Regions from separate parts of the Paenibacillus sp. FSL H3-0333 genome, predicted to be linked through region 2. Evidence: a T-box and tRNA genes for the amino acid it is inferred to sense, from the RefSeq annotation. Region 2 holds a T-box; the other holds one or more tRNA genes.
The links. The T-box of region 2 lies ahead of MHH78_RS08975 (arginine--tRNA ligase). A T-box ahead of a tRNA ligase gene usually reads a tRNA of that ligase, here a tRNA-Arg.

Region 1 (10,222 bases), 5.4 Mb from region 2:
GGGATGAGGTGGGGGTAGCGGAGAAATTCCAATCGAACTCGGAGATAGCTGGTTCTCCCCGAAATAGCTTTAGGGCTAGCCTCGGTGAATGGAGTGGTGGAGGTAGAGCACTGATTGGGTGCGGGGCCCGCAAGGGTTACCAAGCTCAGTCAAACTCCGAATGCCATTTACTTCTTGCCGGGAGTCAGACAGTGAGTGCTAAGATCCATTGTCAAAAGGGAAACAGCCCAGACCATCAGCTAAGGTCCCCAAGTGTGTGTTAAGTGGGAAAGGATGTGGAGTTGCACAGACAACCAGGATGTTGGCTTAGAAGCAGCCATCATTGAAAGAGTGCGTAATAGCTCACTGGTCGAGTGACTCTGCGCCGAAAATGTAACGGGGCTAAACACACCACCGAAGCTATGGCTAGATGCTTTGCATCTGGGGTAGGGGAGCGTTGTATATACGTTGAAGGTGTACCGTAAGGAGCGCTGGAGAGTATACAAGTGAGAATGCCGGTATGAGTAACGAAAAGATCAGTGAGAATCTGATCCGCCGAAAGCCCAAGGTTTCCTGAGGAAGGCTCGTCCGCTCAGGGTAAGTCGGGACCTAAGGCGAGGCCGACAGGCGTAGTCGAAGGACAACAGTTTGAAATTACTGTACCACCGTAATCCGCTATGAGCGATGGGGTGACGCAGGAGGGTAGTGACGCGGACTGATGGATGTCCGTCTAAGCAGTGAGGCTGGTGTGTAGGCAAATCCGCACATCGTAAGGCTGGGCTGTGATGGGGAGCGAAAATTATAGTAGCGAAGGTCATGATCTCACACTGCCAAGAAAAGCCTCTAGTCAGGAGAAGGTGCCCGTACCGCAAACCGACACAGGTAGGCGAGAAGAGAATTCTAAGGCGCGCGGAAGAACTCTCGTTAAGGAACTCGGCAAAATGACCCCGTAACTTCGGGAGAAGGGGTGCCTCGGTAGGGTGAATAGCCCGAGGGGGCCGCAGTGAAAAGGCCCAAGCGACTGTTTAGCAAAAACACAGGTCTGTGCGAAGCCGTAAGGCGAAGTATACGGGCTGACGCCTGCCCGGTGCTGGAAGGTTAAGGGGAGCGGTTAGGAGCAATCCGAAGCTGTGAACCGAAGCCCCAGTAAACGGCGGCCGTAACTATAACGGTCCTAAGGTAGCGAAATTCCTTGTCAGGTAAATTCTGACCCGCACGAATGGCGTAACGACTTGGGCGCTGTCTCAACGAGAGATCCGGTGAAATTTTAATACCTGTGAAGATGCAGGTTACCCGCGACAAGACGGAAAGACCCCATGGAGCTTTACTGCAGCTTGATATTGAATTTGGGTACGATCTGTACAGGATAGGTGGGAGCCGGTGAGGCAGGAGCGCAAGCTTCTGCGGAGGCGCCGTTGGGATACCACCCTGATCGTATCTAGGTTCTAACCTAGTGCCCTCATCGGGTACGGGGACCGTGTCAGGCGGGCAGTTTGACTGGGGCGGTCGCCTCCTAAAGAGTAACGGAGGCGTTCAAAGGTTCCCTCAGAATGGTTGGAAATCATTCGCAGAGTGCAAAGGCATAAGGGAGCTTGACTGCGAGACCTACAAGTCGAGCAGGGACGAAAGTCGGACTTAGTGATCCGGTGGTACCGCATGGAAGGGCCATCGCTCAACGGATAAAAGCTACCCTGGGGATAACAGGCTTATCTCCCCCAAGAGTCCACATCGACGGGGAGGTTTGGCACCTCGATGTCGGCTCATCGCATCCTGGGGCTGAAGTAGGTCCCAAGGGTTGGGCTGTTCGCCCATTAAAGCGGTACGCGAGCTGGGTTCAGAACGTCGTGAGACAGTTCGGTCCCTATCTGTCGTGGGCGCAGGAAATTTGAGAGGAGCTGTCCTTAGTACGAGAGGACCGGGATGGACGTACCGCTGGTGCATCAGTTGTTCCGCCAGGAGCATGGCTGAGTAGCTACGTACGGACGGGATAAGCGCTGAAAGCATCTAAGCGTGAAGCCCCCCTCAAGATGAGATTTCCCAGTATGTAAGACCCCTTGAAGACGACGAGGTAGATAGGTTGGAGGTGGAAGTGCAGCAATGCATGGAGCTGACCAATACTAATCGGTCGAGGGCTTATCCAAAAAATACCCCAAAAAGTGAAGATGAAGCTGACGAAGCGGATTCCGAATACTTTCCGGGGGCCCCGTAAGAAGGGCAGACGCAGATTCGTTTCGGATTCAGTTTTCAGGAATCAAATTCCTGAAGCATTTACGCTGTAAATGCCCGTTTGGTGGCGATAGCGGAGGGGTTCCACACGTACCCATCCCGAACACGACCGTTAAGCCCTCCAGCGCCGATGGTACTTGGACCGAAGGGTCCTGGGAGAGTAGGACGCCGCCAAGCGGACCATCCACACACATTGTGGTATTTTTTTTGTCCTAATTGGTTACATATTCCCTGATAGCTCAGTTGGTAGAGCACTCGACTGTTAATCGAGTTGTCACAGGTTCGAGTCCTGTTCGGGGAGCCATATGGAGAGGTGTCCGAGTTTGGCCGAAGGAGCACGATTGGAAATCGTGTAGGCGCCACAAGCGTCTCGAGGGTTCGAATCCCTCTCTCTCCGTAGTGTTACCTCCCTGATTAGGGATGAGAATCCTCAATGGTTCGTTGGAGCATAAGCTTCGATAGCACTACATCGCAATCTCGTAACGAAGTGAAGAGTATCCCTCTCTCTCCGTAGCGTTACCTCCCTGAAAAGGGAAAGGAAATAACTGTATAGCATGGCTCGTTGGTCAAGGGGTTAAGACACCTCCCTTTCACGGAGGTAACATGGGTTCGAATCCCATACGAGTCATATATGGAGGCTTAGCTCAGCTGGGAGAGCATCTGCCTTACAAGCAGAGGGTCGGGGGTTCGAACCCCTCAGCCTCCACCATCTATCTTTAACCGAATAGATTTTGTTCAATGACGCGGGGTGGAGCAGCCCGGTAGCTCGTCGGGCTCATAACCCGAAGGCCGCAGGTTCAAATCCTGCCCCCGCAATATTATCTTGGAACCGTGGTGTAGTTGGCCTAACATGCCTGCCTGTCACGCAGGAGATCGCGGGTTCGAATCCCGTCGGTTCCGCCATTTTAGTGGCGTAAGGGATGAGAAATCCCTGGATTGAGCATCCTATATCTCGAAGTATAGAGTATCCATCCGATTCCGTAGTATTTTGCTAATTATAATATTGGGGATTAGCCAAGCGGTAAGGCAACGGACTTTGACTCCGTCATTCATAGGTTCGATTCCTATATCCCCAGCCATCTATTTTCGATTGTTTCTCTTATGAGAGCCATTAGCTCAGTTGGTAGAGCACCTGACTTTTAATCAGGGTGTCGAAGGTTCGAGTCCTTCATGGCTCACCATTTTCTTGTAACGTGTGCGCGTGTGGCGGAATGGCAGACGCACCAGACTTAGGATCTGGCGTTTCACGACGTGGGGGTTCAAGTCCCTTCACGCGCACCATGTTTTTGCGGACGTGGCTCAGCGGTAGAGCATCGCCTTGCCAAGGCGAGGGTCGCGGGTTCGATTCCCGTCGTCCGCTCCATATAGATTTTGCGCCCTTAGCTCAGCTGGATAGAGCGTTTGACTACGAATCAAAAGGCCGGGAGTTCGAATCTCTCAGGGCGCGCCATTTATATTAACGGGATGTAGCTCAGCTTGGTAGAGCACCTGGTTTGGGACCAGGGGGTCGCATGTTCAAATCGTGTCATCCCGATATTTCATTTCACCTATGCGGGTGTAGTTCAATGGTAGAACTTCAGCCTTCCAAGCTGATAGCGTGGGTTCGATTCCCATCACCCGCTTATATCTGTATCACGTGAGTCTGTCATCCCTATGGGGAAGGCGGACTTTTTTTGCTATTTGGAAATGTATGCGAAAAACGGAACACAATGTGATGGAGGGAAGGTGAATGACCGAATGTAATCGAAAAACCGAACACATAGAAAGCAGAGTATCTGTGAGCCAGAGCGCTTAGGGCTGTAACTGTCAAATGGCCGTCAGAAGGCAGAGAGATGGAGAAAAGTGAGCTACGTATACGAGTGGTATAGAGGCACCAGTATTATTCACCCGCTAGGGTGATTTTGTTGTAAGGGCTGGAATGTTGCAATAGTATGGGAGGGCGTTATGTTTCTATAGAACTGATATAGTATAACTATTGGACTATTGGATCATAGGCAACACTTACTTGGAAGCTGAGGAGCATTTGTTATGACAGACAAAGTAATACGAATTTTCAGAATCATTAACGCCATTCAGTCGAACCCGGGGATTACCGCAGCAGACTTGGCTTTTAGGTGCGAGGTGAATATTAGAACGATCTACAGGGATCTTGAGGTGATCAGCCACTTTGCACCGGTTACGAATGAGGGAAGAGGCACGGGCTACCGGTTCATGGGCAAATTCTTTTTATATCCGCTGGATTTCTCGGAGCAGGAGTCGCTGGCATTCTCTTTGCTGCCTTCTGTGCTGAATCCGGATAGAATCCCGCCGGGTTTTCATTCTGCTTATGACAAGGTGATGGGGACTCATCTGAAGGAGAAATCGCGGCAGAATGGCCTGCTGGAGAATATCGCGGATATTATTCAAATGGGTACCCCGGCCTACCGCAAGGAGAGCCGGAACTTCCTGCAGCCGCTTATTGGAGCCATTCTGGAGCAGCGCAGCATCCGGACGGTATACCACTCGCAGTCACGCAACGCCACTACAGCGCGGAAGATTGATCCTTATTATCTGATCCCGCGGGATCAGCGCTTTTATCTGATTGGCTATTGCCATCTGAAGGGCGCAATTCGTACGTTCCGGATCAGCCGGTTTGAGCAGGTCGAGATGACGGCTTCCACTTTTGATAAGGGAAATTTCAATATTAAAAAATATCTGAAAAATACCTGGTCGATCAACCGGGGGACCCGGAATGTCACGTTCAAGGTACGGTTCGATCCGGAGGTGGCGCGTTACATTAAGGAAGAGGAGCTGTTCGTACAGCCGCGGATGAGCGAAGAATGCGATGGAACGCTGCTGTTCGAGGTCACCGTTAATAATGAGAAGGAGTTCATCAAGTGGATTCTGCAGTATGGTCCGAATGCTGAGATTCTGGAGCCGGAGTCGGCCAGGGAGCGCTTGAAGGAGCAGCTGGAGCAGTGGCTGGATGTGTATCAGCAGTAGCCGCAGACTACAATATTACATAATATGGAATAAAAATGTCGAAAAGGTTAGATTGAATAGCTCAACTGGAGAATAAAGGCTTTTTTAGAGATATATATGTCGGGAATGAATTGACCGGAGCGGTGAAGCAGGTTATTATTGGAATATAATGGAATGATAGGAGGCAAGATAGAAATTGCTGGAACTGGATGGGATGAATGAAGACTCTTTGACAGACATGCTTAAAGTCTCGTTCTCATGGGAGAACTGGACGGCAATTCTCGAGATTTCAGACAAGCTCTTTGAACTTGCAGTTCTAACCTACGGCTCCCATCGACAGGGTGCAAAGAAGTATTATTTGAAAAAAAATATAGCGTATTATCTCGGCTACAGTGCGTGCATGAAGGGGATTGCCTATCAAAAGCTCGGTAACCTCGCTGAATCAAGAAAGTGTATAGGCTTGTATTCGGATTTGAGTTGGATCACGGATGTGGATCAGGAAGCTGCCGTAGAAGTGGAATACTACAGGAACATTGCGATTGCCAACACCTTCGTCATTGATCTGCTGGAAGGAAAGGTTGAAGTTCTCCCTGATTATGTTGAATTCATTCGTACAGGGGACCAGGAGGAACTGCTTGCCTGCTTGATTACTGTGCTGGAATCGGCCATTAAGTACAACTTTTCTATCGACTGGGTACTGGATGAATTCAATGAGCCATTGAAGGAACTAAGCTGCAGAGAGAAGCAGGAAGATATCAGATACTACATAGACTACATGCATCTTAGTGCAATTTATTTGTATAAAAGGGAGAAAATTCATGATGCAATTAATCTGACTCTCTATATTTTGGTAATAAGTAGTAAACTTTATGACGGGACAGGCTTTAGGAAGATTGTGTCGTTTTATGAACATATCCGAAGCCATGCGACCGCAGAACAACAAGAATCTTATCAAAATGTAATGAAAAATATCTTAGAGAGGGAGTTTTTAAAAGATGAAAAAGGCGATCTCGTTATTAACAGCCGTATTGCTGATTAGTGCAAGCGTAGTGGTAACAACGGCAAGCGCAGGCGGCCACTTATCCGCATCCTCTGGCAATATCTCTATTAACAATCACGGAGCAGGCCACTAGTCTAAAATCTCTCTGTCTCATGAATCTGGAAATATAAACTGCATATCATGCAAAAAAGGGGTAAGCGACGATGCTTATCCCTCTTTGCTGTGGATAGAGGTTACTCTGTTACAGCCAAACCCAGTCCTTCTGCAATTCGCCGGCCAAACTCCGGATCGGCTCGGTAGAAGTGGCCAATCTGGCGGAGCTTGATCTCCTCGGACTCCACTGGAGTCATCGCGCCGACAATATTGCTCACGAGCCGGGCACGCTCCTCTTCACTGAGCAGACGGTACAGGTCACCCGGCTGAGTGTAGTGATCGTCATGGTCATAAGACACGCTGTCTGCCTGGCCGGAGACTTCAAAAGCAGCCGCTTTATGCGGCGCTGACTCGGTTGCCCCGCCGGCGCTGTTGGGCTCGTAGTAGACGGAGCCTCCCCCGTTATTCGTAGCATTCATCGCGCCGTCGCGCTGATTATTGTTGACCTCTGCGATAGGCCGGTTAATCGGCAGGTGGTTATGGTTCGCTCCTACCCGGTAGCGGTGGGCATCCCCGTATGCGAACAGGCGGCCCTGAAGCATTTTATCTGGAGAAGCTTCTATGCCTGGAACGAACGAGCCGGGGGAAAAGGTAGCCTGCTCCACTTCGGCGAAGTAATTCTCAGGATTGCGGTCCAGCACCATGCGGCCTACCTCAATCAACGGATAATCCTTCTGCGACCACACCTTGGTGACATCAAACGGATCGAAGCGGTAGGTGTCGGCATCCTCCACAGGCATAATCTGCACATGCAGCCTCCAGGCCGGGAAGTCTCCAGTATCAATGGCGTTGAACAAATCCGCTGTATGATAATCCGGGTTCTCCCCGGCTAGCTGTGCGGCCAGCTTAACATCGAGGTTCTTGACGCCCTGCTCTGTCTTGAAGTGATATTTCACCCAGACGGCTGCGCCTTCGGCATTCACCCACTTGAACGTATGGCTGCCGAAGCCATGCATATGGCGGAGAGTAGCCGGGATGCCGCGGTCGGACATCAGAATCGTCACCTGGTGCAGAGACTCGGGGGAGAGGGACCAGAAGTCCCAGACGGCATTCGGGTTCTTCAGATGGGTCTGCGGATGGCGCTTCTGGGTATGGATAAAGTCAGGGAACTTGATGGCATCACGGATGAAAAAGACAGGCGTGTTATTGCCGACCAGGTCGTAGTTGCCTTCCTCAGTGTAGAATTTCACAGCAAAGCCGCGCGGATCGCGCACAGTATCGGATGAACCCAGCTCCCCGGCTACGGTAGAGAAACGGATGAACATTGGGGTGCGTTTGCCGACGCCCGACAAGAAGGCAGCCTTCGTATATTGGGAGAGATCATTGGTGACTTCAAAATAACCATGGGCACCGGCGCCTTTGGCATGAACGACACGCTCAGGAACACGCTCACGGTTGAAGTGGGCCAGCTTCTCCAGCAGGTGGACATCCTGCACCAGCACGGGGCCACGGGCACCGGCGGTCATTGAATTCTGGTTGTCACCTACGGGGGCGCCCCAGCTTGTCGTTAGCTTGTTGTTATTGTTTGTGGTCATGAACACAATCACCTCGTATAGGATTTGATTTTAGATTAAGTATAAATATTATAATAACAAGAATTTAAATAAAATCAATCCTTTTTTATAATTATTATAATTAAGTGTATGCGGGAGAAGATAGATTCATGATATGAGCGATGGTCTGCGGGTGAGAAAAAAAGCTCCATTAAGAGCAGCGGGAAGATGGGCATAATGAGGCCGGATGAAGCTACAAGTATCGGTATGGGAAATTTCAGGAGGGCCTAAAAAACTCCCGCCCGCAGCAGCGGACAGGAGGGGGATTCGTGAACAGTAACGGAGCAGCAGCAACTGGGTGCGGGTAACGGGAGCAAAACTACCGCAAGTTAATTTGGGATATACATCCGGTTATAGTATTCATCCAGCATGCGCTTGGTGGCGAATTCGGTGCGGGTGGTCTCGATGCTGCGGTGCATCATCTGCACCCACTTGGCCTGATTCTCATAGAAGACCGGGAGGACGCGGTTCAGAAGGGTCTCGTACAGCGCATCGCTGTCATGCTGGTCAAGCACCGCAAAGTCGGTAGTCTCGAAGCCGCCGCCGATCTGCCAGCCGTTCTCGCCGTCGATGCAGGCCTCCGGCCACCAGCCGTCCAGGATAGAGCAGTTCAGGACGCCGTTCATGGCGGCCTTCATCCCCGAGGTTCCGCTGGCTTCGAGCGGTCTGCGCGGATTATTCAGCCAGATGTCAGAGCCGCGGGTCAGCTGGGCTCCGATGGTCATATCGTAGTTCTCCAGGAAGACTACGCTCTTCGGATATTTGCGCATCATGGCTACAAGGTTGCTGACGATCTTTTTGCCGTTGTCGTCCAGCGGGTGCGCCTTGCCGGAGAAGACAATCTGAATCTTGCCGCTCTCCAGGTACGGCTCTATAATATCCGGCCGGGAGAAAATCAAGTCACTGCGCTTGTAGGGAGCGGCGCGGCGGGAGAACCCGATCAGCAGATGCTCTGGATTCAGGGCGATGCCGGAGCGTTCTTCAATAAAGCTGATCAGCTCCTGCTTGATCTCCTTGTGGACGGCCCACAGGTCGCCGCCCTCCTCAAAAGCACGGGTCATCCGCTCATCTACCCAGGTAGGGGTGTGAATCGCATTGGTGATGCCGATGATCTCGGATCTGCCGGCGACTTCCTTCCACATGGTGTTCGCGGTGTCGGCATGAAGCTGGGCGACCGCATTCGAGATCCGCGACAGCCTTAGACCGGCGACGGTCATATTGAACGGCTCCCCGCCAATCCGCTCCATCTGGGAACGGGTTAGGCCATTGAATGCACCCATGTACTCCAGCCGGTCCAGCGGATGGGTCTCGTTGCCTTCCTTAATCGGTGTATGTGTAGTGAACACAACCTCTTCCCGTGTAGCCTTCCAGGCTTCTTCAAAGGTACTGCCGCCGGACATCTTCTCCCGGATCAGCTCGATTGCAGCGAGCGCCGCATGTCCCTCGTTGAAGTGATAGACATCGATCTTTATTCCTAGAGCGCGCATGGCTTTGACGCCGCCGATGCCCAGCACGATCTCCTGGGCAATCCGCTCCTCCCCGAACCAGCCGTAGAGCTGGCCGGTAATCCAGGCATCACTGTTCTCCGGGATATCGGTGTCGAGCAAATAGAGCGGACGGTTACCGAAATGGTCGGTTCTCCACACTTTGCAGACCACATCGGTCTTTCTGACTTTTACCGTGACCTTGACACCCGTATCTTCCAGGAAGTCGTACACATAGTTGTGGTAAGAGTCGTAGGGATTGCCGTCCGCATCAATCTTCTGGTCCGTGTAGCCCTGTTTCCATTTGAGTCCGATGGGGATGATGGGTGCACCGATATCCTGCGCGCCCTTGATGTAATCTCCGGCCAGAATGCCCAGGCCTCCGGCGTACATTTTGAAATCGGAATGCAGTCCATACTCCATGCTGAAATAAGCTACTGACGGTAAGTGGTTCTCGCTCACGTGATAAGCCTCCTAAATGCGATTTAGATAATAACAAGTTGCTGCAGGCTGTATCTAAGATGCAAACGTTTGCCCCATGAGGCAGGACGGGCTCTGGAAGCGATTGCACCATCATTCTAGCATATTTATCCTTAAAAAGCACAGCGGAGTTTCGGTGACGAATGACCGCCTGCGGAGCCGATAAATAAAATTTGATAAACCTGCCGGAAGGCCATAAGATAAGGGGAGAATAAATGTACAAGCTTCATCTAAATTATAAGCTAAACCATAAAGCAAACAATAAACCAAGTGGTGGTGTAAAGGATTGAGTATAGTCGTAATTGGAAGTCTGAATATGGATATGGTCGTACGGGCAGAGCGCGCGCCGGAGGCGGGTGAGACCCTGTTCGGTCAGGGATTTGCTC
Region 2 (10,222 bases):
TACAGATTGTATTCGGCGTAAGCTCCCGGCTTGCTGTGTAGAGTGTGTCTTGCCACAAGCTGAGCTGTCTCAGCAGGGCAAGCTCAGCCGCTTCAAGCTGCGCCGGGAACAGCGGCACCTCGCCAACGTCGGACTCGCCACCGCCGGACTCGCCACCGCCGAACTCGCCACCGCCGAACTCGCCACCGCCGAACTCGCCACCGCCGGACTCGCCACCGCCAGACTCGCTAGCGCCGAACTCGCCACCGCCGGACTCGCCACCGCCGAACTCGCCACCGCCGAACTCGCCACCGCCAGACTCGCTAGCGCCGAACTCGCCCACATCAGACTCTCCAACGTCAGACTCGCTAGCGCCGGACTCGCTGACACCGCTCCCGCCACCCGCCGAAGCGGCCTTACTAAGCACGCGCTGCGCCCGGGCATAGGCGTACATCAGGTAGACGCCGGTGTTTCCGGAGATTTCCATCGCCTGCTTGAAGTCGAACACAATCTCGGTGCCCAGATTGAAGCGCAGCAGGTAGTAACGGATGGCAGCGGTGGCGATGAGCCGGCTGGACAGGCCGTTTTTGTCCGAACGGGTGGATTCAATCATGTCTTCCATGAGCCGGACCAGCTCGGTTACCTTAATGCCAATTCCCTGGCGCCCGGACATGGCGTAGGAGCTTTTGCCGCTGGAGGTATCAATGCCCAGCCCGGCCGCAGAAGCGGGACTCAGCGAGACCACCCCATAGCTGACATGATGCAGCGCGTCTGCCTGCGCACCGAATCCCAGTGCCTTGAGCGCCTGCTTGACCATCTGCTGCGGATATTCCTGCCGGTAATCGATGACGTTCACGACCTGATCCGCCCGTCCAAAAGGCAGAACCTGTCCGCTCAAGCCGGTCGTCCACAGCCCGCTCTGAAATTCACTGTAGCTGAAGTCCTTCTCCAGCAGTCCGAACTTCCACAGATGATAGGCGATGTCCTTGGCAGTATAGGTCAGAATTCCGTTCGAACGCACCAGTACCTTATCCTTCTGATGCTCCTCCAGCGTGTCTGGTCTAGCGTCTTCAGCGGGTTGCTTCAGAATCCAGCAGCCTGCCAGCTTGCCTTCCGTCTCCTGCACGAAGATCTCCGTCTGCGACAGAAGCTCGAATGCCGAGGCCCAGAAGCCCTCCTTCAGAATGTTGCTCTCCCACACCAGCAGATCGTAGTCAATGCCGAACCCCCGCATCTCCTCTACATGCTCTCTCACGATCTGCCCGGCGACGAGTGTGCCAATCCAGGCGGTGTTGCCATGGCCCTCTTCCAGAGCGTGAAGAATCTCAGTCCGCTTCTGCACCATTTCCGGCTGCTGCGCGTACGTTTTGTTAATCTCGGCATAGATGTCCCAGCAGTAGTCTCCGAACCGGACATGGGCTCCCACCAGCGGAACATTCAGCAGGCCGGCTACGGTATCTGCCAGCTGATTGCCGAGATCATCGACATAGTTGTGTACCTCAACAGTATGGCCGGTCGCCCGCAGTACTCTCACCAGCGCGTCCCCGATACAGGAGTTTCTCAGGTGGCCGATATGCATACTTTTATTGGGGTTGACGGAGGTATGCTCGACGATCACCTTCGACCCTACTGTATGCTGAGGCAGAGTGAAATTCCCCTTCGCCCGTGCCCAGGCCTGCCAATCCAGATACATATTAATAAACCCCGGACCGGCAACCTCGGTTCTCAGCACCAGTCCGTGAACAGAGCCCGAAGCTTCGAGCTCAGCGACGATCAGCCCGGCGATGGCAAGCGGAGCTTTGCGCAAGTGGCGGGCCAGCTGCATGGCGATATTGCTTGAATAATCCCCGTGGTCAGCACTCGCCGGCTGCTCCAGGGCAACATTTACTTCAGCGATGGCGGGCACGCCCAGGGTTAGCGCGATTTTGTGAACAGACTGCTTCAGGCTTTCTTGGATTAGCTCACTTAGCATTGGCATGAATAACAACCTCCTGAATAAAATAACGACAAAAAAAGCCTTCATCTCCTAAGAGACGAGGCTTGTGCGCTCGCGGTACCACTCTTGTTGCTGAGCCTTGCGGTTCAGCCACCTTACAGGTTAACGGTCCTCGGCCGGGGCTTCCTACTACAAGGTTCAGAAGTCCATCTCACGGGTGCGCTTCATGGTTCTAATCTGTACCGGCTTCCACTTTCCCGGCTCGCTGGGGACTAGATATAAGACCATTACTCTCCCGGTCATCGATTGAATATGGATTTGTATCAGTATAGCGAATTTCTGAAAGAAAGCAAGAGCAGATTGCTGTGCAGCAGGAGTCCTCCGGTTAAGAATTACACGTCACTAGGCGCCCCTGTCAGATTCTTGATGTCCGTTGAACCATAAATCAGCAGCATAATTACAATGACCAGCAGGAGTCCGCCGGCAAATCCTTCTCCGTCAAAACTGTCCATAGCCCCGTTCCCTCACTTTCACTTCCGTATGTGTTCAGGTGTTTTCGGCTTTCTTTTTCAAAGCGGCCATGATCTCGTTCAGCGTCAGGCTGCTGTTGTCATCGAGGAAGCTGACCAGCTTATCGACGTTGTCACTACTTAGCTCGCTTAAGGTTTTATATTTGCCTACCAGACTGACGAACATCGACGCGTCCGTGTACATCTGGATAGAGTCTACTTTCAGCTTGCCGGTCAACAGAAGGGCAGCTACGGCAAATTCAAGCCCCTTAGGTGTCTGGGTTTTGGAGCTGGACGGTGTTTTTTTGGCGGCGGGCTTCTTTCCTTTTCCTGGAGGGGGCATGGGAGTCCCTTCTTCCGTTCGGCGTTCGTAGGGGAAGCGCAGCGTGGGCGGTATTCCTTAGTAAAAGATATGCGTCTCTGCAGATATTGGTGAATAGGCTAAGGCCTGTGTCCACACCGTTATACCAATACTTGAATATGAATATGTCGAGCGATTAAACTCAATCGCCGTGACTGAGTTTAGAGGCAGAAGGGAGGGAGCGGGATGGCGATATTATCAACAGGACCTATTGAGAATAATGCCGTTTCAGGAGTCAGACCTACACAGACTGTAACAGTAAGAATAGTGAAGCGGGATACGGCTGTCACTTCGGCTGTCAGCATTCAGGGTTATGTACTGGGAACGACAAGAACGCTGTATGTAAGTGAACTTATTAATGTTGCCCCTAATGAAGCGGTGACCAGAAGTTATTTTGCCGATCTGGATGCCTATGAATTTGTATTTACGACTGAAGAAGCAGATGAAGAGGAAATCGGAATTTCAGTATGGGGAAAAACATCATCCGGTCAGCTGGTGAATGCTCATCGTGTGGTTGCACATGAGCAACTAAACCCGGAAGTATAAATTCCCGTTAAAAATGATTATAAACAGGAGGACTGAACACAATGACCTTTTTATCCACGGGACCCATAGAAAATAATAGGGTTAACGGAGTGAGACCAACTACCCAGGTTACGGTAAGGATTGATAACCGCAGCGAAACTACTGCCTCAACAATAACAGTTAAAGGTTATTATTTGAGCGGCGGAGTGAGAAATCTGTATGTCAGCGAGGCGAATAATGTTAACCCGAATCAGTCGGTAACTAAAACCTATTATGCCGATCTGGACGCTTTTGAATTTACATTTGTGACATCTGTGACTGCGGATGACCCAATCCAGGTATCGGTCTGGGGCAAGAGCAGTACCGGTGCGCTGGTTACTGCTCACCGCCTGGTCTCAGAAGAATTGCTAGGGGAAGGTTCCGGCACTGCCGGAACCACCGGTCCGGCAGGAGCAACAGGTCCAGCAGGTCCAGCAGGTCCGGCAGGAGCAACAGGTCCTGCTGGTTCTGGCGGCGGAGATACCGGAGCAACCGGAGCTACAGGGGCCACAGGTCTGACTGGGGCTACAGGGGCTACAGGCAATCCGGGTGAGACCGGGGCTAAAGGAGCTACGGGCGCTGGAGGCGGAGCAGTCGGTGATACCGGTATGACCGGAGTTACAGGAGTAACAGGCGCAGGCGAAACTGGAGCGACCGGTGAGACCGGTATGACCGGAGCTACAGGCGTGACAGGTGTGACAGGTGCTGGTGAAACTGGAGCGACCGGTGAGACCGGTATGACAGGAATAACAGGGCCGACCGGGGCGACAGGAGCAGGTGAGACTGGAGCGACAGGCGAGACCGGCATGACAGGAATAACAGGGCCGACCGGTGTGACAGGAGCAGGTGAGACTGGGCCGACCGGCATGACCGGAGCTACAGGCTCAGGGGCAATTATCCCTTATGCATCCGGGATTCCTGCAGAAATGACGACTGTCGTGGGAGGAGTGAACAATACCTCCAGTCTGGTGGGCTTCGGCAACACCGTGACAGGTGTCGCAGGCGTGCCAGCCGGAACCATTGATCTGACTGGTTCGGCGGGCACAATGCTCAATGTTGCCTTCTCTGTGCCCCACGATGGCACCATAACTTCGCTGGCAGCTTATTTCAGCACATCGGATACAGTTGCACTCACAGGATCTACAATGACTGTAACGGCACAATTGTATCAATCGGTTACTCCGAATAATACATTCATCCCTGTTACCGGAGCGTTGGTCACGTTAGCCCCTGCGTTGACAGGTGCTGTTACCCTAGGTACGATCAGCAGTGGATTAACTACAGGGCTGTCTATCCCGGTAACTGCAGGAACCCGTCTGCTGATGGTCTTCTCTGCTGCAAATACAGGTGGAACAGATGCAGCGGTAACTATTCCTGGTTATGCCAGTGCAGGACTTACCATCGTCTAATTCAGTAGCGGTATGCCATAGGATATAAAGAACAGGGACCTCCCGAGCGTGATCGCTTAGGAGAGTCCCTGTTGCCTTTCGAGGTGATTGCACTTTGTGCAATAGAAACAGTACTTTTCCGCTCAGAAAAGCATTCTATTGCACTTCATACACTTGATTCCCGGATTTCTGCTCAAAAACAGCGTTGACCCGAAATTCTAGTGTACGAAGTACAGCAGGTTCAATTTCTCAACGATTTTGGAAGTGTTCTGTTGTACAAAGTACAGCAGAGCTGAGGAAGGGTTGAGCAGCAAGCATTAATTCACCAGCTCCTCCATCCTCAGCACTCCATCCCCCTCGTCCGGCTTTGGCATACACTGCCTTGCTACAACCTTCGGCTGGTCAGATCGACAGGATTTCACGTATATCCTGCTCGCTGAGGCTCGACAATGCCTCCTGCCCCGGCTGGATCACCTCGTCAATCAGGTTTTTCTTTTTTTGCTGCAGTTCGTACATTTTATCCTCCACCGTACCCTGGGCGACCAGGCGGATGACCTGGACGATCTTTTTCTGCCCGATCCGGTGGGCGCGGTCGGCGGCCTGCTGTTCGACCGCAGGGTTCCACCACAGGTCATAGAGAATGACCGTATCGGCGCCGGTCAGGTTGAGGCCGGTGCCGCCCGCCTTCAGCGAGATCAGGAACAGGTCGCGCTCGCCTTCATTGAAGCGGCTGCACAGCTCAACCCGCTGGGAGGCCGGGGTCTGTCCATCCAGATAGAAATGCGGAATCCCGAGCAGCGCCAGCTCGCGCCCGATCATACCGAGCATCTGCGTGAACTGCGAGAAGATCAGCATCCGCTTGCCGGAGCTGCGGCATTCGTCGATAATCTCCAGGAGCTGCTCGAATTTACCGGAGCCTCCGGTATATCCGTCCACGAACAGGGCGGGATGGCAGCACAGCTGGCGAAGCCGGGTCAGTCCGGCCAGCACCTTGAGCCGGCCGTTCCCGAAGCTGTCGCTGTCCAGATGCTTAAGCGCTTCTTTGCGCAATCTGGCCAGGTAGGCGACATAGAGCCTTTTCTGCTCCGGCAGCAGCTCGGAGGCCTGGAGGGACTCGATTTTGTCCGGCAGCTCCTTCAGCACATCGCTCTTCAGGCGGCGCAGCAGGAAGGGGCGGGCGCGCCTGGCGACCGTCTCCCGGGGAAGGTCATGGAACGCCTTCTTCCCGGGGAATAACCCGGGGAAGACGACGCTGAAGATCGACCACAGATCCTCCAGCGCATTCTCCACCGGTGTTCCGGTCAGCGCAAACCGGTAGCGGGCCTGAAGCAATCTGACCGCCTGCGAAGTCTGGGTTTCATGATTCTTGATCATCTGCGCTTCATCCAGAATGAGCGTATGGAACGACTGCTTGGCATACTCATCCACATCTCTGCGCAGCAGCGGGTACGAGGTGATGATGACATCATGCCCGGCCGTGTTCCGCAGGGCCCGGCTGCGTTCACCGGCGGTGCCGTCGGCAATGACCGCCTGAAGCTCCGGGGCAAAGCGCTTCAGCTCGTTAAGCCAGTTATAGAGCAGGGAGGCCGGCGCCACAATAAGCGCAGGCACGCCGCTCTGCCGGATGTCTTCCCGCATCGAGAGCAGGAAGGTGATGCTCTGCAGTGTTTTGCCAAGGCCCATATCGTCCGCCAGAATCCCGCCGAAGCGGTAATGGGCCAGCGTCCTCATCCACTGGAAGCCGTACTGCTGGTAATCCCGCAGCACGGGAGCCAGACTCTCCGGCACTGGGAAGTCCAGATTTTCGGGACTCGCCATGTTGGCCAGCAGCCGCCTGAAGGAGCGTCCGGTCTGGATGGTCTGCCCCTGGACGGTGCCTGCATGGAGATGGAGGGCGCGGACCAGCGGCAGGGAGAACTCGGTACTCCGGATATCCACGCTGCGGACGCCCAGCTCGTTCATCAGCGCGATAATCTCCTGGAACTCAGCGGTATCCAGCGGGAGCAGGGCTCCGTCCTTGAGCCGGTGATATTTACGCTTTTCCTGGAGAGATTTCAGGACCTCTGTAATGTCCTTCTCCGTGATGCCCTCCATGGCGAACTTGAAGTCCAGCCAGTCGGTCTTCTCGTTCCAGCTCAGGCTGACCTTGGGCGCTGCATGCTCCGTAAGCACCCGCTGCTTGACCGCAGTGGTCGCATAGACCTGAAGCAGCGGTTCCAAGAGCGGGATGGTATGGTGCAGGAAGTCGAATTCCCCGTCCTCGTCACGCATGATATATCCGCTCTCGGTCCGCGAGAAGGACTCATGCGCCATCAGGTCCAGAATCCGCCGCTCCGCTTCCCCGTCCCGCATCAGAATGACCTCGCTGCTCCGCTCATGCGCCTTCTCCTCCAGCGGATTGATGACAATTCCGCCGTACTGGAATTCCAGCCCGGCCAGCAGCCGGTCCCTTACCCGGTCCAGGTAGAGTCTGGCGTGTAGCCGGGTCTGGACGATCCGGTCCGCGATGGCGTCGGCAATGCTTACTCTGCCCAGCTTCTTCAGGCCGGGTATGACCCTGTCCATGAAGGGCTCCATCTGCTCAGGCGCAATCGCCAGGCTATCCCGCCGGCTGCTGCTGAGCATCCGCTTCAGCTCTGCGAGACGCCCGCATTCCTGCGCCGGGAGCTTCAGCAGCCTGCCTTCGGTCAAGACCAGCCCGTAGCTCTCCAGAATCGTAAGCTGCTCAAGCCCCCGGACATCCAGCCGGTAGCCTTCCTCCTGTGCCTGGTCGAACTGGAAGCTGAGCGGCAACGGCTCCTCCGAGACAGACAAGCGGTCAAGTTGAAGCTGTCCATGCTGAAAGCGTACGGCAGGCACGGCTTCTAGCAGGGGGTACAGACTCTTCCAGAAAAAAGGGGCCACCGGCAACAGCCGGTCATTTCCCGGATGGCTGGAGCCGGCAGCATACGGATTGTTGAGGCTGTTGTAGACCTTCTCATTCTGCATGATCTCAATCAGCTTCAGCAGGACCTCATTATCTTCCTTGGAGAAGCTGTGCAGGGCGGGATCATAGCTGAAGTGCGCTGTGAACTCAAAAGGCTCGCCCCGGCGAACCTGCTCCAGAAAAGGTCTGATCTTCTGCGCGATATAGAGGCGCTTGGGGCCCAGCTTCACTTCGATTCCAAGCATCGTGCTGTTGTAGCCGATGTTGAAGGGCCGGCAGATGAACTCGACCTGGAGCGGTGTCCGCAGGTCGATATACGTGCCGGCACCGCTTGGCAGCTGCCGCCCTCCGGTGAATATTCCGAGCATGCTGTTCACCAGCTGCCGGTCTGCGCTGCGCTCCCTGTGCTCTGCCCCGGAGAGGGGAGAGCTGCCTTGCACGAGCGGCAGACTGCCGTCCCTTGCGGGATAAATCTCCTCCGCATCTGCCTGCATATCCGCCGCCTGGTCAGCTCCGGCAGCCCGGCTGCGGTAGAGGACCGCCACCAGCGCCGCCGCAATATGCTTGCAGAAGGGGCCGCCGTGAACATAAGCCGGGCAGGTGCATTCCCCCTGCACATCCCCGTCACTGTCGATAATCAGCGCGATCTCATGGCTCTCCAGCCCATGGACCTCAGCGCGGTATTTGGAATATTCGTCTTCCTCGTTATGCTCCGTATAGACAAGATCCACCTTATGGGCATGATAATAAGCCACTCCCTGGTCAAAAGCAGCATTGCCGCACAGCAGCTTGATTACCCGTTCCGGCACCTGATAACCCACGTATACTCACTTCCTTTTATTGCTTCTATCTAAGCCACCCCCACGGGGGATATCGTACTTAAAGATTATCCATTCCCGCCGATCCCGTGCAGAATGAAGCTTATCGTCTGTTCAATCTCTGCCTCATCATTCCAGTCCTGCTCCGGCATCAGCACCAGCCGGGTCAGCAGGTATCCGGCAATCGCGGAGATGGTAAAGCGGATAATCGCAGGAGTGGGCGCATCAATCACTTCACCTTCCGCCTTGAAGTGCTCGGTAATTGCAGTGACACGCGCCAGAACCTGCTCGAAGATATTCTCGGTCAGCTGCTCCTTCAGCGCAGGCTGGAAGGGGATCTCCTGAATGAGAATTTTGACGATTTTCAGATTCCTGCGGACGAACTCCAGCCGGTTCACCATGAAGGCCTTAAGGAAGGCTTCGTAGCTCTCGAACGGCACATCCAGTACACCGCTGAAGTTGCGCAGCACGAACGGGGCGATCATCCGGCTCATGGTGGGCACAACGATGGCGAGCAGCAGATCTTTTTTGGTCCGGTAATAACGGAAGATCGTGCCTTCGGCCACGCCGGCCTTCTGGGCAATCTCACTGGTGGCGGCCGCCGAGAATCCCTTCTCTGCAAAAACATCAATCGCCGCCCGCAGAATGGACAGCTGCTTGGGCGTGACCTGCTCCTTCTCGCTGAGGTCCAGCAGCTCCTGGACCCACTGGTCTTGCTCCAGCTGCCCCTGATCGGCAGCAGGGTTATTCTCCATCAATAGAACCTCCAGACTCTTGCAGTTCCTCCTAGTGTACCATAGCCTGTTCACCCTTTACATTCTGCGGTGCTTGCGCAGAGCCAGCACATTCAGCAGCATGAACAGCAGGGAGAAGCCGATCAGCACGAACACATCCGGGGCGATGTCGGTCCAGCCTTTGCCGCGCAGCATGATGTCCATCAGCGCCTGTGAACCGTAGTACATGGGAGTGGCAAGTCCAATGCGCTGGAGCCAGAGCGGCAGGGTATCCAGCGGAAATAATCCGCTCAAGAAGATCTGCGGCACAATGACCAGGGGGATGAACTGGATCATCTGCAGCTCATTGGCGGCGAATGCCGAGAGCAGGGTGCCGAGGGTCAGCGCAGACATGGACAGCAGAAGCGTCATCAGCAGCACGTAACCGAAGCTGCCTGTCATCATAATCCCCAGCACCTGGATGGAGAACCAGGAGATCAGCAGAGCCTGGAAGACGGTGAAGATGCCGAAGCCGCACACATATCCGGTGACGATCTCCCAGCGCTTCAGCGGGGTGGAGAGCAGACGCTCCAGTGTGCCCGTAGTCCGTTCGCGCAGGAAGGAGACACCGGCAATCAGGAAGACAAAGAAGAACACGAACACCCCGATCATAATCGGGCCGAAGCGGTCGATCGTCTTCATATCCTCCGCGCCATAGAGATAGCTGATCTGCGGCTGGAGCTGCCCGCCACCCGGAGCTTGCGGCCGGAGGCTCTGCGCAGCTTCCTGGAGCGCCATGATCACAGCGCGGTTAGCTGCCGGATTGCTGCCTTCAAGGACAACAGCAGGAGCGTCTCCCTTCATTGTAAGGAGAGCATCGATGGCTCCCGCCTTCAGGGCGGCCTGCCCGGATGCTTCATCGGCATAGCTGGTAACCTCAGCCTGCCGGGTTTTCAGTGCTGAACTGAACACTGCCGTATCCCCCGAGACGCCGATTCTAGGCTCATAAGCATCGCTGCCGAACACCA

Region 1: it has a tRNA-Arg gene. The T-box ahead of MHH78_RS08975 (arginine--tRNA ligase) is inferred to sense a tRNA for this amino acid. The anticodon was not compared.

Annotation. Positions count from the first base shown of each region.
Region 1 is NZ_JBBODG010000001.1:7,371,697-7,381,918, reverse strand. It holds rRNA gene MHH78_RS32215 (23S ribosomal RNA) at 1-2,120, shown strand, start outside; rRNA gene rrf (5S ribosomal RNA) at 2,266-2,382, shown strand; tRNA gene MHH78_RS32205 (tRNA-Asn) at 2,434-2,509, shown strand; tRNA gene MHH78_RS32200 (tRNA-Ser) at 2,513-2,602, shown strand; tRNA gene MHH78_RS32195 (tRNA-Glu) at 2,762-2,833, shown strand; tRNA gene MHH78_RS32190 (tRNA-Val) at 2,839-2,914, shown strand; tRNA gene MHH78_RS32185 (tRNA-Met) at 2,948-3,021, shown strand; tRNA gene MHH78_RS32180 (tRNA-Asp) at 3,031-3,108, shown strand; tRNA gene MHH78_RS32175 (tRNA-Gln) at 3,210-3,284, shown strand; tRNA gene MHH78_RS32170 (tRNA-Lys) at 3,311-3,386, shown strand; tRNA gene MHH78_RS32165 (tRNA-Leu) at 3,403-3,486, shown strand; tRNA gene MHH78_RS32160 (tRNA-Gly) at 3,494-3,568, shown strand; tRNA gene MHH78_RS32155 (tRNA-Arg) at 3,579-3,655, shown strand; tRNA gene MHH78_RS32150 (tRNA-Pro) at 3,666-3,739, shown strand; tRNA gene MHH78_RS32145 (tRNA-Gly) at 3,757-3,827, shown strand; gene MHH78_RS32140 (helix-turn-helix transcriptional regulator) at 4,234-5,187, shown strand; gene MHH78_RS32135 (hypothetical protein) at 5,363-6,205, shown strand; gene katA (catalase KatA) at 6,400-7,854, opposite strand; gene glgP (alpha-glucan family phosphorylase) at 8,202-9,818, opposite strand; gene rbsK (ribokinase) at 10,123-10,222, shown strand, end outside.
Region 2 is NZ_JBBODG010000001.1:2,001,577-2,011,798, forward strand. It holds gene MHH78_RS08975 (arginine--tRNA ligase) at 1-1,951, opposite strand, end outside; T-box leader at 2,006-2,227, opposite strand; gene MHH78_RS08980 (hypothetical protein) at 2,462-2,767, opposite strand; gene MHH78_RS08985 (hypothetical protein) at 2,972-3,331, shown strand; gene MHH78_RS08990 (exosporium glycoprotein BclB-related protein) at 3,373-4,758, shown strand; gene MHH78_RS08995 (DEAD/DEAH box helicase) at 5,140-8,484, opposite strand; gene MHH78_RS09000 (TetR/AcrR family transcriptional regulator) at 8,550-9,236, opposite strand; gene MHH78_RS09005 (ABC transporter permease) at 9,294-10,222, opposite strand, start outside.